DNA from 2 places in the Cytobacillus sp. Hz8 genome. Region 2 is predicted to be linked to the other one. Evidence: riboswitches for the same ligand, from Rfam matches in the RefSeq annotation. Region 2 holds a riboswitch; the other holds the start of a gene.
The links. Region 2 has a riboswitch for FMN ahead of ribD (bifunctional diaminohydroxyphosphoribosylaminopyrimidine deaminase/5-amino-6-(5-phosphoribosylamino)uracil reductase RibD). Riboswitches for the same ligand answer to the same signal wherever they lie in the genome.

Region 1: another riboswitch for FMN. It lies ahead of ACE38V_RS03990 (ECF transporter S component); the one in region 2 lies ahead of ribD (bifunctional diaminohydroxyphosphoribosylaminopyrimidine deaminase/5-amino-6-(5-phosphoribosylamino)uracil reductase RibD).

The regions. Positions count from the first base shown of each region.
Region 1 covers NZ_JBHKFI010000002.1:192,813-199,595, reverse strand. Annotated here, with positions in the region: gene ACE38V_RS04005 (YpbB family protein) at 1-588, opposite strand, end outside; gene ACE38V_RS04000 (ferredoxin) at 887-1,135, shown strand; gene ACE38V_RS03995 (hypothetical protein) at 1,189-1,326, opposite strand; gene ACE38V_RS03990 (ECF transporter S component) at 1,552-2,133, opposite strand; FMN riboswitch at 2,302-2,438, opposite strand; gene ACE38V_RS03985 (manganese-dependent inorganic pyrophosphatase) at 2,594-3,529, shown strand; gene serA (phosphoglycerate dehydrogenase) at 3,772-5,346, shown strand; gene ACE38V_RS03975 (peptidoglycan DD-metalloendopeptidase family protein) at 5,425-6,354, opposite strand; gene ACE38V_RS03970 (GerMN domain-containing protein) at 6,556-6,783, opposite strand, start outside.
Region 2 covers NZ_JBHKFI010000007.1:110,176-116,958, forward strand. Annotated here, with positions in the region: gene ACE38V_RS10860 (MFS transporter) at 383-1,627, shown strand; gene ACE38V_RS10865 (MDR family MFS transporter) at 1,860-3,353, opposite strand; gene ACE38V_RS10870 (TetR/AcrR family transcriptional regulator C-terminal domain-containing protein) at 3,472-4,122, shown strand; FMN riboswitch at 4,222-4,368, shown strand; gene ribD (bifunctional diaminohydroxyphosphoribosylaminopyrimidine deaminase/5-amino-6-(5-phosphoribosylamino)uracil reductase RibD) at 4,504-5,586, shown strand; gene ribE (riboflavin synthase) at 5,600-6,259, shown strand; gene ACE38V_RS10885 (bifunctional 3,4-dihydroxy-2-butanone-4-phosphate synthase/GTP cyclohydrolase II) at 6,351-6,783, shown strand, end outside.

The DNA of each region.
Region 1 (6,783 bases), on a different contig from region 2:
GAAACCTGATAGCCGAATGACAAAGGCAGATGGAAGAATATTTTTGGAGTCTTGCAAAAGAAGCATTAATTCCTGATATAAACATTTTGCCATTTCTGTTTTTTTTAATGTTGCATGATGAATAAATTTCTTTAGCCATAGTTGAATGTCCTTATCTTTTTGAACTGGCATATATTGTGTATGATGATGATTTAGATTTGAACATACTTGAACGAGCAGAGATAGCCTTTTCCAAAAGATATCTGTTTGGGGATGAAATTTCCATCCATTTAAATATTTTGGAATTGGATAGATTTTCAAGTTTTTATGTAATTGCTCTCTCCCTTTATCCGTTAGAATAAAATATTGATCATTTAATTCTTCTAAATAACCAGCTGAAAGCAAAGACCGAATTGCTTCATCAAACCTATTTCTTGTTACGTAGGGATAGAGTTGAAAAAATGAGGTCAACTGATACATGTGGGAATCTTGAATCGTTTGTGCCGATTTCTTCCCTTTTAATAAATGAAAGATCGAGTAGATTGTTCTTTCTGATTTGATTTTTTCTAAACAATAGAGAACAATAATTTCAAAGTAATTTTGTTTCATTATAATCACCCAATTTATGGTTTGTCCGATTTTACATAATTTCTTATTCGCGAGTCATCCTATAAAAGCCATTCTTTTGGTTATGATTCATTTTAACATGAATATAAGAGAAACAATGAATTAAGTATTAAATTAGGAAATTTTGTCATAAAGCTTATAATAATAACCAATCTCAGTATTTTTTCTATTGAAAAGTTAAGCATACAGTTTTACAATAGGTTTGAGGAATGGATTCCATATGGTTTTACCATGGGATGGAATAAAGGCACTATGTTTATTTTTTGGGAGGTTATTTTTCATGGCAAAGTATACAATTGTAGACAAAGAAACATGTATCGCATGTGGGGCATGCGGGGCAGCAGCACCAGATATTTATGATTACGACGATGAAGGTATTGCCTTCGTTACTCTAGACGATAATCAAGGAATTGTTGAAATTCCAGATGTATTAATCGATGATATGATGGATGCATTTGAAGGATGCCCAACTGATTCCATTAAAGTTGCTGAAGAAGCTTTTGACGGAAACCCTACAAAATTTGAATAATACCAAAAAAAGGACAGCTCTTTTCATGAGGGCTGTCCTTTTTGATTTCATTATTAAACTCTTTCCATAGAGCTTGTGGTTAGGACTCCACTGTTTTGGATTCGTCCAAACTGTCCGAATGTCCACTGTTTCGGACTCAATTGCTTCGAAATCCCCTTTCCTGTCCAAATAAACCCTTGTTTCGGACTCAATTGCTTCGAAATCTCCTTTTCCTGTCCAATTGAATCGCTGTTTTGGACTCGGCTCCTTTGGATTTCACTAAAGCTGTCCAAATAATTCTTTGATTCAGACATAATCCGTTTTTGTGCAAATATCCGAATGGTCTCTAACTATTTTATCCCAAAAACAAAGTCTTCAAAAATGCCTTCCATAAAAAAAGCAACGGTACAGTTTATTCCGTTGCTTTTTAATCTATATTATGCATTTCGGTATGAACTTTGTCTTCCTATCCATGAATGTAAACGAGTAAATATTAACATAAAGACAATACTCATTGCTAAGCCCTTCACAATATTAAACGGCAAAATACCCGTTACGATATATTGACGCAACTGTGGTCCGGACATAGCCGGTGAATTTAAAAAGAAAGTATAGGCTGGTAAGAAAACGAAATAATTCAAAAAACTCATCAAAATCGCCATGGTTACAGAACCAATAATTAATGCTAGTGTCATGCCTTTTTTCGTTTTTAATTTCAAGTAAATATAGTAGGTTGGTAAGACAAATAATATACCAGCAACAAAATTAGAGATATGACCTACAGGCACCCCTGTTTCACTACCAGTCATAAAATAATCTAGAACATTTTTTAAGAACTCCACTAAGATTCCAGCTAATGGTCCGATGATTAAAGTAGCAATTAATGCAGGTAAATCACTAAAGTCAATCATCAAAAATTTTGGAAATGGTGGTATTGGGAAGTTTAACAGCATAAGCACATACGCCAAACTACTTAACATCCCAATTGATACTAAAGCTTTAATACTAAATTTTTTCATCTTTTTCCTCTCTCCTTTTTAGGATCCCATCTCACCTAAAGAAGAAAGGTTCAGCAGTTTCATGCTTTTGTAAATAGAAAAACCCTCAAGCACATCACTTGAGGGAGAATTTACAAAGGCACGCCTAATAAACATTCAAAACCTGCAATTTTTGAACATCTGCAGAACCTCCACCTTCTCCCATCCAGACTATACTGTCGGCTTTGGAATCGCACCAAATCCTGCCTAAACGATTAGGCTCGCGGGCTTAGAAGAAAATTTTCATTACCGCCGATCGGGAATTACACCCTGCCCCGAAGATAGAACCATATTAAAATCAAGCTAATTATAACTCACTATTCTCTTTTTGTGAAGAAAAGTTGGTCAATTTGTAAAATATTTTGTTGAAAATACTAATTTATGATAAATTTATAGGGTAAATATGAAATACATAAAAGATTGATAAATAAAGGAGATTAACATGGAAAAGATTCTTATTTTCGGTCACAAAAATCCAGATACTGATTCAATTTGTTCTGCTTTAGCCTATGCTGATTTAAAAAGCAAATTAGGTCTAAATGTAGAACCTATTCGTTTAGGAAAAATTAACGGTGAGACTCAATATGCTTTAGATACTTTTAAGGCAGATGCCCCTCGATTAGTGGAAAATGTAGCTGAAGAAGTAAATGCAGTTATCCTTGTCGACCATAATGAAAGACAACAAAGTGCAAACGATATTGAAAAGGTTCGTATACTTGAGGTTATTGATCACCATCGTATTGCTAACTTTGAAACAAGTGATCCTTTATACTATCGAGCAGAACCTGTCGGCTGTACAGCAACCATTTTGAAAAAATTATATAAAGAACACGGTATAGGAATCCCGAAAAAAGTTGCTGGATTAATGCTTTCAGCCATTATTTCCGATTCTTTATTATTCAAGTCACCTACATGCACAGAAGAAGACATTGCTGCTGCACGTGAATTAGCTGAAATCGCCGAAGTAGATGCAGAAAGCTACGGTTTAGAAATGCTAAAAGCAGGAGCTGATTTAAGCGATAAATCTGTAGAACAATTAATTTCGCTTGATGCAAAAGAATTCCAGATGGGTAGTCAAAAAGTAGAAATTGCGCAAGTGAATGCTGTTGATATTCAAGATGTTCTTTCTCGTAAATCAGAAGTTGAAGCTGCCCTAAATAAAATCATTGACAGCAAAAATTTAGACCTATTCTTGTTTGTCATTACGGATATTTTAAATAATGATTCTACTGCAATCGCTCTTGGACGTTCTGCTGATGCTGTTGAAGAAGCTTACCAAGTACAATTGAAGGACCATACAGCCATTCTTAAAGGCGTCGTATCACGAAAAAAACAAATTGTTCCAGTTTTAACAGATATTCTGAATGCACGTGGTTAAGATTACTCCTTTTTCAAAAAACGCAGCCCATAATGGGCTGCGTTTTAACATATCATCTTTTTAAAGCACAAATAAATATGACATACCAATTTCAAAAAAATATATCATATTTTAAATTTTTTATGACTTTATTGATATAAAGCGTTTTCATTTAATGGCGAACATTCATTTGCAATTGACAGATAATTATTCGTTTTGTACAATAATCAGAAAATTATATCGTTTTTTCTGGGGGTTAAATCATGTTTAAAGTATTAGTGGCAGATGCCATAAGCGAAGTTGGATTGCAGCCATTATTAGAAATGGAGTCTGCAGAGGTTATTCAGAAAAAAGTAAATGATGCGGAGGTCGATTTAGACCAAATTGACGCCATCCTCGTTAGAAGTGCGACAAAAGTAACAGAAGAATTACTTGAAAAAATGCCACAATTAAAGATTATAGCCCGTGCTGGCGTTGGTGTTGATAATATTGATGTGCCTGCAGCGACAAAGCGCGGGGTCATCGTTGTGAATGCACCTGACGGAAATACTATTTCAACTGCTGAACATACCTTTGCGATGATGGCATCATTAATGAGAAATATCCCGCAAGCTTATCAATCAGTCAGAAATCTTGAATGGAAAAGAAATGCATTTATTGGAACTGAATTACATGGTAAAACTTTAGGTATTATTGGCTTAGGCAGAATTGGGTCTGAAATTGCCAAACGTGCGAAAGTATTTGGAATGGATGTCGCTGTTTTTGATCCATTTTTAACAAAAGACCGGGCAGCAAACTTGGGGGTTAAATCCTGCACTTTGGATGAAGTTTTACAACAGGCAGATATCATTACCGTCCATACCCCATTAACACCACAAACAAAAGGACTTATCAATGAAGAAGCCATTCGCAAAACGAAAAAAGGCGTTTACCTTTTAAACTGTGCTCGCGGTGGCATTATTGATGAACAGGCATTAGCAAGCGCCATTGGCAGCGGTCATGTAGCCGGTGCTGCACTTGATGTGTTTGTAACTGAACCACCAGGTGAACATCCTTTATTCAAATTTGATAATGTAATCTTTACTCCACATTTAGGTGCCTCTACAAAAGAAGCACAATTAAATGTTGCAACTCAAGTAGCAAAAGAGGTACGAACCTTCTTTGAAGGAAAGCCTGTCTCAAATTCTATTAATCTACCAGCAATGTCTAAAGATATTTATGAAAAGATCCATCCTTTCCATAGCCTTGCAAAGCAAATTGGTTCAATCGTTTCTCAATCACAAAAAGACGTTATTCTTGAATTAACGGTAACCTATTCTGGATCCGTTACAAACCTAGAAACGAATTATTTAACTAAAGCATTACTTTCTGGCTTCTTTAAAAATCGCATTGATGTCAATGTCAATGAAGTAAATGCGCTTGTCATTGCCAAGGAACGTGGGATGACAGTTGGTGAAAAAGTTTCAACCAATTCTTTTGGTTATGATAATTGCATTGAAGTGAAGGCAAAAGGGGAAGATTTTGAATTTATCGTTCGTGGAACTTATGTTGACCATTACGGTTCAAGAATTGTCTTCTTAAATGGTTTTAATATTGACCTTGTTCCTGAAGGTAATTTATTGTATATCCAACACATTGACCGTCCTGGGGTCATCGGACGCGTTGGAAATATCTTAGGTGAAAAGGGAATTAATATCGCCACTATGCAGGTAGGTAGAAAAAATGCAGGTGGAGATGCGATCATGGTCTTAACTTTTGATAAGCCATTAGATGATGAATCCTTTACACTTTTAAGTCAGCAGGATGATATTATTTCCATTAACCGAATTTTGCTTTAAAAAAAATAAGCGGGAAGAATAGACTCATTTTTCCCGCTTATTTTAACTTTATATTGTAGACAATTCTTATCTATTGCATCAAGGTAATTTGATCATTTCTTTCGGTCTAATGATATCATTTGTTCGTTGATTCAGTGCCTTTATTTTTTGAACAGATGTATTTGCCTTTTTCGCTATCATTGTGAGTGTATCCCCTTGCTTGACAATATAGCGCTTGTTTTGTTCACGTACCATTAATTTTTGGTTAGCCTTAATCTCATCCGCTTCAAGATTATTCATTGATTTTATCATCTCAACGGTTGTTCCATAGCTCTTGGCAATCGACCATAATGTTTCCCCTTGCTTGACAATATGAAAATGGTTTTCTGAATCTGATTTTTTCTTTTCAATTGCTTTATGTTCTTTATTCTCTACTCTTTCATTTGAGAGACGCAGCTGAGCAGCTGCCTCTATTACTTCTTCTTTTAACACTCTTTTATGTAAAGCATACACGGTTTGTCCAATTTTCCCTCCTCCTAAGGCAAAAACTGGGTCCATTGCATTCTTCTTGTCAAATGTCCATTTATTCTTATGTACTTCAAAATGGAGATGAACTCCGGATGAATCTCCTGTATTCCCCATTTCTCCAATTAGCTCTCCTTGGTTAACTTTTTTTCCTTCTTCAACCAATCGACTCTTTAAATGTGCATACACCGTCTCTGTATGGTTCTTGTGCTTAATAAATATCACATTTCCATAAGATGTCGAGTAATAAGATTTAGTAACTTCTCCGTCATCCACGGCATGGATAGGAGCCCCATAGCCGGCTGCAATATCGATGCCTTTATGTTGCCCATTTCTTGTTCCATATAGATCCGTAATCGTACCATTTGCCGGCCATACCCAATCCTTTGTTGCTTCTGAAATATCAAATGTTGCCGCTTGAGAGTGCTTTCCTCCAAGAAATAATAAGCTAACACAGAGCGCCATTAACCCTGCAATTAATAATCTTTTTAAATAGTCTCGCATTCTCTTCCTCCTTGTTCTTGTACCCCCTTTTTACATTATGACAACATGTTCTATTTTAGAACTTCACGTCAGTTAAGAGTACAAATCCAAAAGCACATTTGTTATTATTTGGACATTTTTCACCTTTTTATGCAAAAATCTCACAATAATATTTTTGAAAACAAAAAAACTGACCTATAAAAGTCAGTTTTTCTAATCCCACTATTGATTGATAAACTCTTTATTTGCCGCTACAGGAACATTTAAGTCCTTTGAAATTTGAAATTTTCCAATTTGCTCTGTAGGCGGATTTTCAAATTTTACCTTATCATAATTGAAGTCCTTTGCTGTTAGTAATATTGCTTCAATCATCTGCAGAGTTCTCTTATTATTTTCTAACTCCTTGCTATCTCGAAGTTTAATAATTAAGGAATCACCTGAAGTATTAAT
Region 2 (6,783 bases):
CGAAAAATAAGTCTATCATTTATGCTTGGCAGCTATTTACCAATAATAAAATTTTTCCAAAAAGTATTGGTTATTTCTTGAAAATTTAGTGGAAATCAGCTACAATAAACAAACAATTACTTGAAAGGGTGACCATGGGGCGATGATCTTCTAATCTTATTCTTAATGTATTTTCGTTTAATATCGAAGTTATTTTGAATAGGATTAGTCTATTATTTTAACGGAAACAGATTGTCGTAAGTATAATACTAAGATGTATTATGTCTTTTTCTGTGGTTTTTGATGACTCCTCCTATCCAAAAATAACGGATAGGAGGTTTTTTGCGTTCATTGTTTAAATATTTCGTTTGCTTAATAAAGAAAAAAGAGTCGCTATTTTGAAATGGAAAAGAGGGATAATATGACTCAATTATTAAAAAATCGATTTGTTCGAGCTATTTTTCTTTCGGCTTTGTTTTTACAGGCAGGAATTTGGATACGGAATTTTGCCGTACTTTTATTTGTAATGGAGAAAACAAATGGAGATGCTTTTGCGGTTTCAATGATCTCAGTTGCGGAATTCGCTCCAATCTTTATTTTTTCCTTTATTGGGGGAACCTTTGCGGACCGCTGGCGGCCAAAGAGAACCATGGTCTGGTGTGATTTATTAAGTGCGGTTTCTGTTTTTCTTGTATTGGCTGCTCTTATGCTGGGTTCTTGGAAGATCATCTTTTTTGTGACGCTTATTTCATCGATTCTTTCTCAATTTTCTCAGCCATCCGGTATGAAGCTTTTTAAGATGCATTTAGGTCCAGAATTAATTCAATCAGCAATGTCCATTTATCAAACGATCTTTGCTATTTTCATGGTATTAGGTCCGGCACTCGGAACTACTGTTTATCAGCAAGTAGGAATTGATGTATCGATTGCAATCACAGGAGTGGCTTTTCTACTTTCAGCTGCCGCATTAACCTTTATACCCGCTGATCATAAAATGGAGAAGGTGGCGCACACCACTTCTTTATTAGAGGAGATGAAGAGTGGGATCCGTTATGTTTGGGGTAAGAAGGAATTAAAACTATTGGGGTTATGCTTTATGGCTGCTGGTCTTGCTATGGGATTAATTCAGCCTTTAGCAATATTTCTTGTTACGGAACGTTTGGAACTAGTAAAGGAAAGCCTGCAATGGTTATTAATGGCGAACGGAATTGGCATGATTTTGGGTGGAATGGTTTCTGTGATGTTTGCAAAAACCGTTCCGCCACAAAGGTTGCTGATGCTGGGGATGTTGGTAAATGCTATCGGATTAAGTGTTGTGGGCTTTTCAACTGATCTTTCGATTACCTTGATTGCTCAGTTTGTCAGTGGTTTATTCTTCCCATGTGTTCAAATTGGAATTAACACATTAATTTTACAAAATACGGATGCTGACTACATTGGGAGAGTCAATGGTACGTTAAGTCCTTTATTTTCAGGGGCGATGGTTTTAACGATGAGTATTTCAGGTGTGATGAAGGAATTGCTTTCGATTATTTCGATGTATCAAATATCCGCCATCCTTTTCTTCATCGGCTTGCTTGTCATTATGCCGATTTATCATTTGAAGGCAAAGAATATCGAAGGGATGCTTTCTAAGGAGAAGGCATAATGGTAAAAGAAAAATCCATGCGAGCTGCATGGATTTTTCTTTTATACTTTCTTAAAGTATAAATTGGCAGCAATGATGAGAATTCGACGTAGTGGCCAATTCTAGGAATAAAGTATAAGTGCACAAAGGGAGGCTTCCGAGAGACGCTTCGCAGCCGAAAAAAGCGTTTTTCTTTTTTCGGTGAACTACGCCTCTGTCTTCGCCTGAAGGCTCGCCAATCGGCGAGTTTTCTTTATCCCTCTAAATGTAATTGTGAATCGGTCGCTTTTTCTTTGCTCATTAATAGGATAAAGATGATTCCAATGGCTAGAGGAACGAGGGTCCAAATGAAAGTTGTCGTAATTGAGTGAGACAAGACTTCTGTGATTTTCTTCAGAACCGTTGCGGGAATATGGGCACGCATTTCTGGTGATAAAATGGCGCGGCTATCATTACTCTCTCCATGCTGCATGAAATAATCTGGTAGCCCTGTGGAAAAACTGTTCTTTTGTATAACACCGAATATGGTAATCCCCAAAGTCATTCCTAAAGATTTTAAGAAATTACTTGCTGAACTGGCAATTCCTCTTTGTTGCGGAAGTGCTTTTTGAAGAGCACTCATTCCGAGGATAGAAAATGAGGGACCTACTCCAAGTCCGATAATCATCATATAGATAGTCACCATCCATCGTGGTGTGGATACTTCCAGTGTTCCAAGTAGGATAGTGCCAATAGCAGTGATCACCCCAGAGACAATCATGATGGATTTATAGCTAAATTTATTGGCTAAGGTACCTCCTAAGGCTGCTGCAATACTAGAGGTAACCATCATTGGTAACAGTAATAGTCCAGAGTTTGTAGCCGTTCCTCCTGTGACCCCTTGAATATAAAGGGGAATATAAACAGTCGACACCATAAAGACAGCACCATAAAACATTCCTGTAAATACACTTGTTGTATATAGACGTTCTTTAAATAAGCTGAAAGGCAGAATAGGATCCTTCGCTGTCTTTTCCACAAAAAGAAAAACAATAAAACAAACGATTGATAAGATAAATAATGAGATAATTTGCCATGAGTTCCATTCGTAGGTATCTCCACCTAACTCGAGCGCAAACATCAGGGAGACAGAAAAGCTGACAAGGAAAATGGCACCTGCCCAGTCAATGACTTGACGGGTATGAACCTTTGATTCGTTATAAAAGAAGATAATTAAGGCTAAAGCAATGAACCCGATTGGGAGATTGATATAGAAAATCCAGCGCCAATTGAAATGATCGGTAATAAATGAACCTAATAAAGGTCCGGCAATACTTGATAATCCAAATACAGCTCCAAACATTCCACTCATTTTTCCACGAGCTTCACTTGGAACGACATCCCAGATAATCGTAAAGGCAATGGGCATTAAGGCACTTCCGCCAATTCCTTGAATTGCACGGAAAATACATAGCTGAACCATCGATTGCGCCAATCCACACAGAACGGAGCCTGTTAAAAATAAAAAGATTCCAAAGACGTAAAATCTTTTGCGGCCATACATATCGGATAATTTTCCAAAAATCGGCATACCCGCCATTTCGGATACGAGATAGGCTGAGGTTACCCAAACATATTTATCTAATCCACTTAAATCGCCAATGATAGAGCCCATACTTGTCGCAACAATCGTGCTATCTAGTGAGGCGATAAAAATTCCTAATATAAGTGCAGCCATGACCGGCATTAATTTTGTTTCTTTTTTCATAAATTTCCTCTTTTCTTTAACATTGTTAAATGATATATGTTAATTTAACATCGTTAAATTAATTTGTAAAGCAATCAATTTAAAAACCATATACAATAAATATATTGAGGTGGCGGTCATGACTAAGAAGAGCGTCAATAAAGAAACGATAACAGAAGCTGCATTAGAAATTTTGGAGGAGAAGGGACTATCTCATTTAACGATGAGAAATGTGGCAAAGAAGCTTGATGTGAAAGCACCTGCTCTTTATTGGTATATAAAAAACAAACAGGAGTTACTCCAATTAATTGCAGAGCATATTTGTAACCAAATACAATTGCCGCAGCAAAAGGATAATTGGGTTGAGGAGATTATTTTATTATCAATCGAAATAAGACGAATTTTGTTAGCAATACCGGATGGGGCAGAAATTATGATGGATACTCTTCCAATTACAGAAAAGCGCCTCTATTTAATCAATGGAACCCTTGGGATCTTCCATCGCGCCCATTTTACCGATGAGCAAGCGTTTTTAGCAACAACACTTGTAGATAGCTATGTAACTTCTTTTGTTCTAGATGAGCAAAAGCAGCAGAAAATGCTTCGTGAGATTGGGTATGAAGAGGTAAAAAAGCAGTTTTTTGAAGCGATTACAGCTATTCCTAAGAAAGCCATTCCTTTTGTTTACCATCATATGTTATCTCCAAAGTCAAAAGTCAATGACGAAGAAAGTTTTTTAAAAGGACTGAACATGATCATTGCTGGTATGAAAGCCCAATTGAATATATAGTAATAATGGAAAATACGAAATATTTATAGTAAAAATGGAGTGATTCGATTAATTTTTTGGATGTAAAGTAATTTTTACTGTATAATATGATTAAATCAATAGTTCCTTCGGGGTCGGGTGTAATTCCCAACCGGCGGTGATGAAGCTTATGGCTTCTTAGTCCGTGACCCGGTTAACAAATGTTAAACGGTGGATCTGGTGAAACTCCAGGGCCGACAGTAAAAGTCTGGATGGGAGAAGGAAAAAATATCTTGGATGTCAAAGGGTGAAGTATGTCAATTTTACCCCTTTATTTATCTATGTATATGAATGAACTCTAAAACCCTGAAGTTGAGAATTTTCTCCTTCAGGGTTTTTTTGTAGAAAGGAGCTGAAAAAGTTATGAGTGATCAATCTTATATGAGACTTGCCATTGAGATGGCTAAAAGTGCTACAGGACAAACTTCTCCAAACCCCGTTGTTGGTGCTGTTGTGGTAAAAAACAATCAAATTGTTGGTCTAGGTGCTCATTTAAAAGCTGGGGAACCCCACGCAGAGGTTCATGCTATTCAAATGGCAGGTGAAAAAGCAAAAGATGCCACAATATATGTGACATTAGAGCCATGCAGTCATTTTGGAAAAACACCGCCCTGTGCTGATTTAGTCATTAAGTCAGGAATTAAACGGGTGGTGATTGCGGCAACGGATCCGAATCCTCAGGTGGCTGGCAGAGGTATCGAAAAAATGTGTGCACGTGGCTTGGAGGTCGAAGTTGGGCTTTTAAAGGACGAAGCGGAGGCACTTAATCAGGTGTTCTATCATTACATTCAAACCGGACTTCCCTTTGTAACATTGAAAACTGCCATGAGCTTAGATGGAAAGATCGCTACTTCAAGTGGTCATAGCCGCTGGATAACAGGTGAAGAAGCACGAGAGGATGTCCATTATTATCGACATCGTCATGATGCTATTCTTGTTGGCGTTAATACCGTTTTAAAAGATAATCCCAGTTTAACGACAAGATTGCCTGGTGGTGGGAAAAATCCGATTCGAATCATTTTAGATACCCATCTTCGAACGCCTTTAGATTCAACGATTATTATGGATGGTAAAGCGGAGACTTGGATTGTAACCGGTTCTGAGGCTGAAATGAGTAAAGTGAAGGAGATGGAAAAACGGGGAGTTGAAGTCATTCCGCTAGATACTCCAACAGTCAAAATTCCGCTGATGTTAAAGATGATGGGATTAAAAGGTGTCACTTCGATCTTTGTAGAGGGAGGATCAGAGGTACATGGAAGCTTTCTTCAAGAAAAGGCCTTTCAACAACTTATTGTCTATTTCGCGCCGAGAATAATTGGTGGGCGAGATGCTCCTTCTTCCTTTGGAGGAGAGGGGATTCAAGTAATGAGCGAAGCGCTAGAAGTGAATATTATAAATGTAGAGAAGGTTGGCCAGGATATACGGGTTATTGCAGTTCCGAAATAAGGAGGGATGAAAAGTGTTTACAGGAATTGTAGAAGAAATGGGGACGATTTCGGCCATTAAGCAAACGAGAGAGTCCATTGTGATGACGATAGGTGCCAATACTATCTTTGAGGATATGGCAACAGGGGCGAGTATCGCTGTGAATGGTGTTTGCTTAACGGTCACTTCCTTTACGGATAAATCATTTTCTGTTGATGTCATGCCGGAAACTTTTCGGGCTACAGGCCTAAAGGTCTTAAAGAGAGGTTCAAAAGTGAATCTAGAACGGGCCATGGGAATGACTGGACGCTTCGGAGGTCATTTTGTTTCGGGGCATGTAGATGGTGTTGGAAGGATTTTAAAGAAAACTCCGGTTGATAATGCTGTCTATTATGAAATAGAAGCACCAGAAGAGATTCTTCACTATATTATTTTAAAAGGTTCTGTTGCAATAGATGGGACAAGTTTAACTGTCTTTGGGCTCAGTGATTCCACTTTTACCATTTCTCTTATTCCGCATACATTGGATGAAACGGTGATAGGGATGAAAGGTTCAGGTGAAATCGTCAATTTAGAATGTGACATGCTAAGTAAATATGTGGCGCACTTTCTCTCATCAAGATCTGGACAAGGGCGGAAGGATAAGCAATCTAATATGACAATGGCCTTTTTAGAGGAGCATGGATTTAATTAATTAAAAAAGAGTATTTATATTAGACTGCAATTAAAAAGCAACAGATTATATGAACACAAACTTATATGATGAACGATTGGAGTGGAGCTTGGTGTTTGATACCATTGAAGAAGGTATATCAGAATTAAAACGCGGCAACGTCGTGATTGTTTGTGATGATGAAGACCGGGAAAATGAAGGAGATTTTATTGCACTGGCTGAAAAGGCAACACCTGAGGTAATTAATTTTATGATTAAGCATGGCAGGGGCCTTGTCTGTGTACCTGTAGATGAAGAAATCGCTGAAAAGCTAAGATTAATTCCGATGACGAGCCATAATACAGACCCACATGGAACAGCCTTTACAATAAGTGTTGATCATAAAACAACAACTACCGGTATTTCTGCATTTGAACGTTCGGCAACGATTATGAATTTAATTCATGAAGATGCGAAGGCCGCTGATTTTAAACGTCCTGGGCATATCTTTCCGCTGATTGCGAAAAAAGGCGGGGTGTTAAGGCGGGCAGGGCATACAGAGGCCG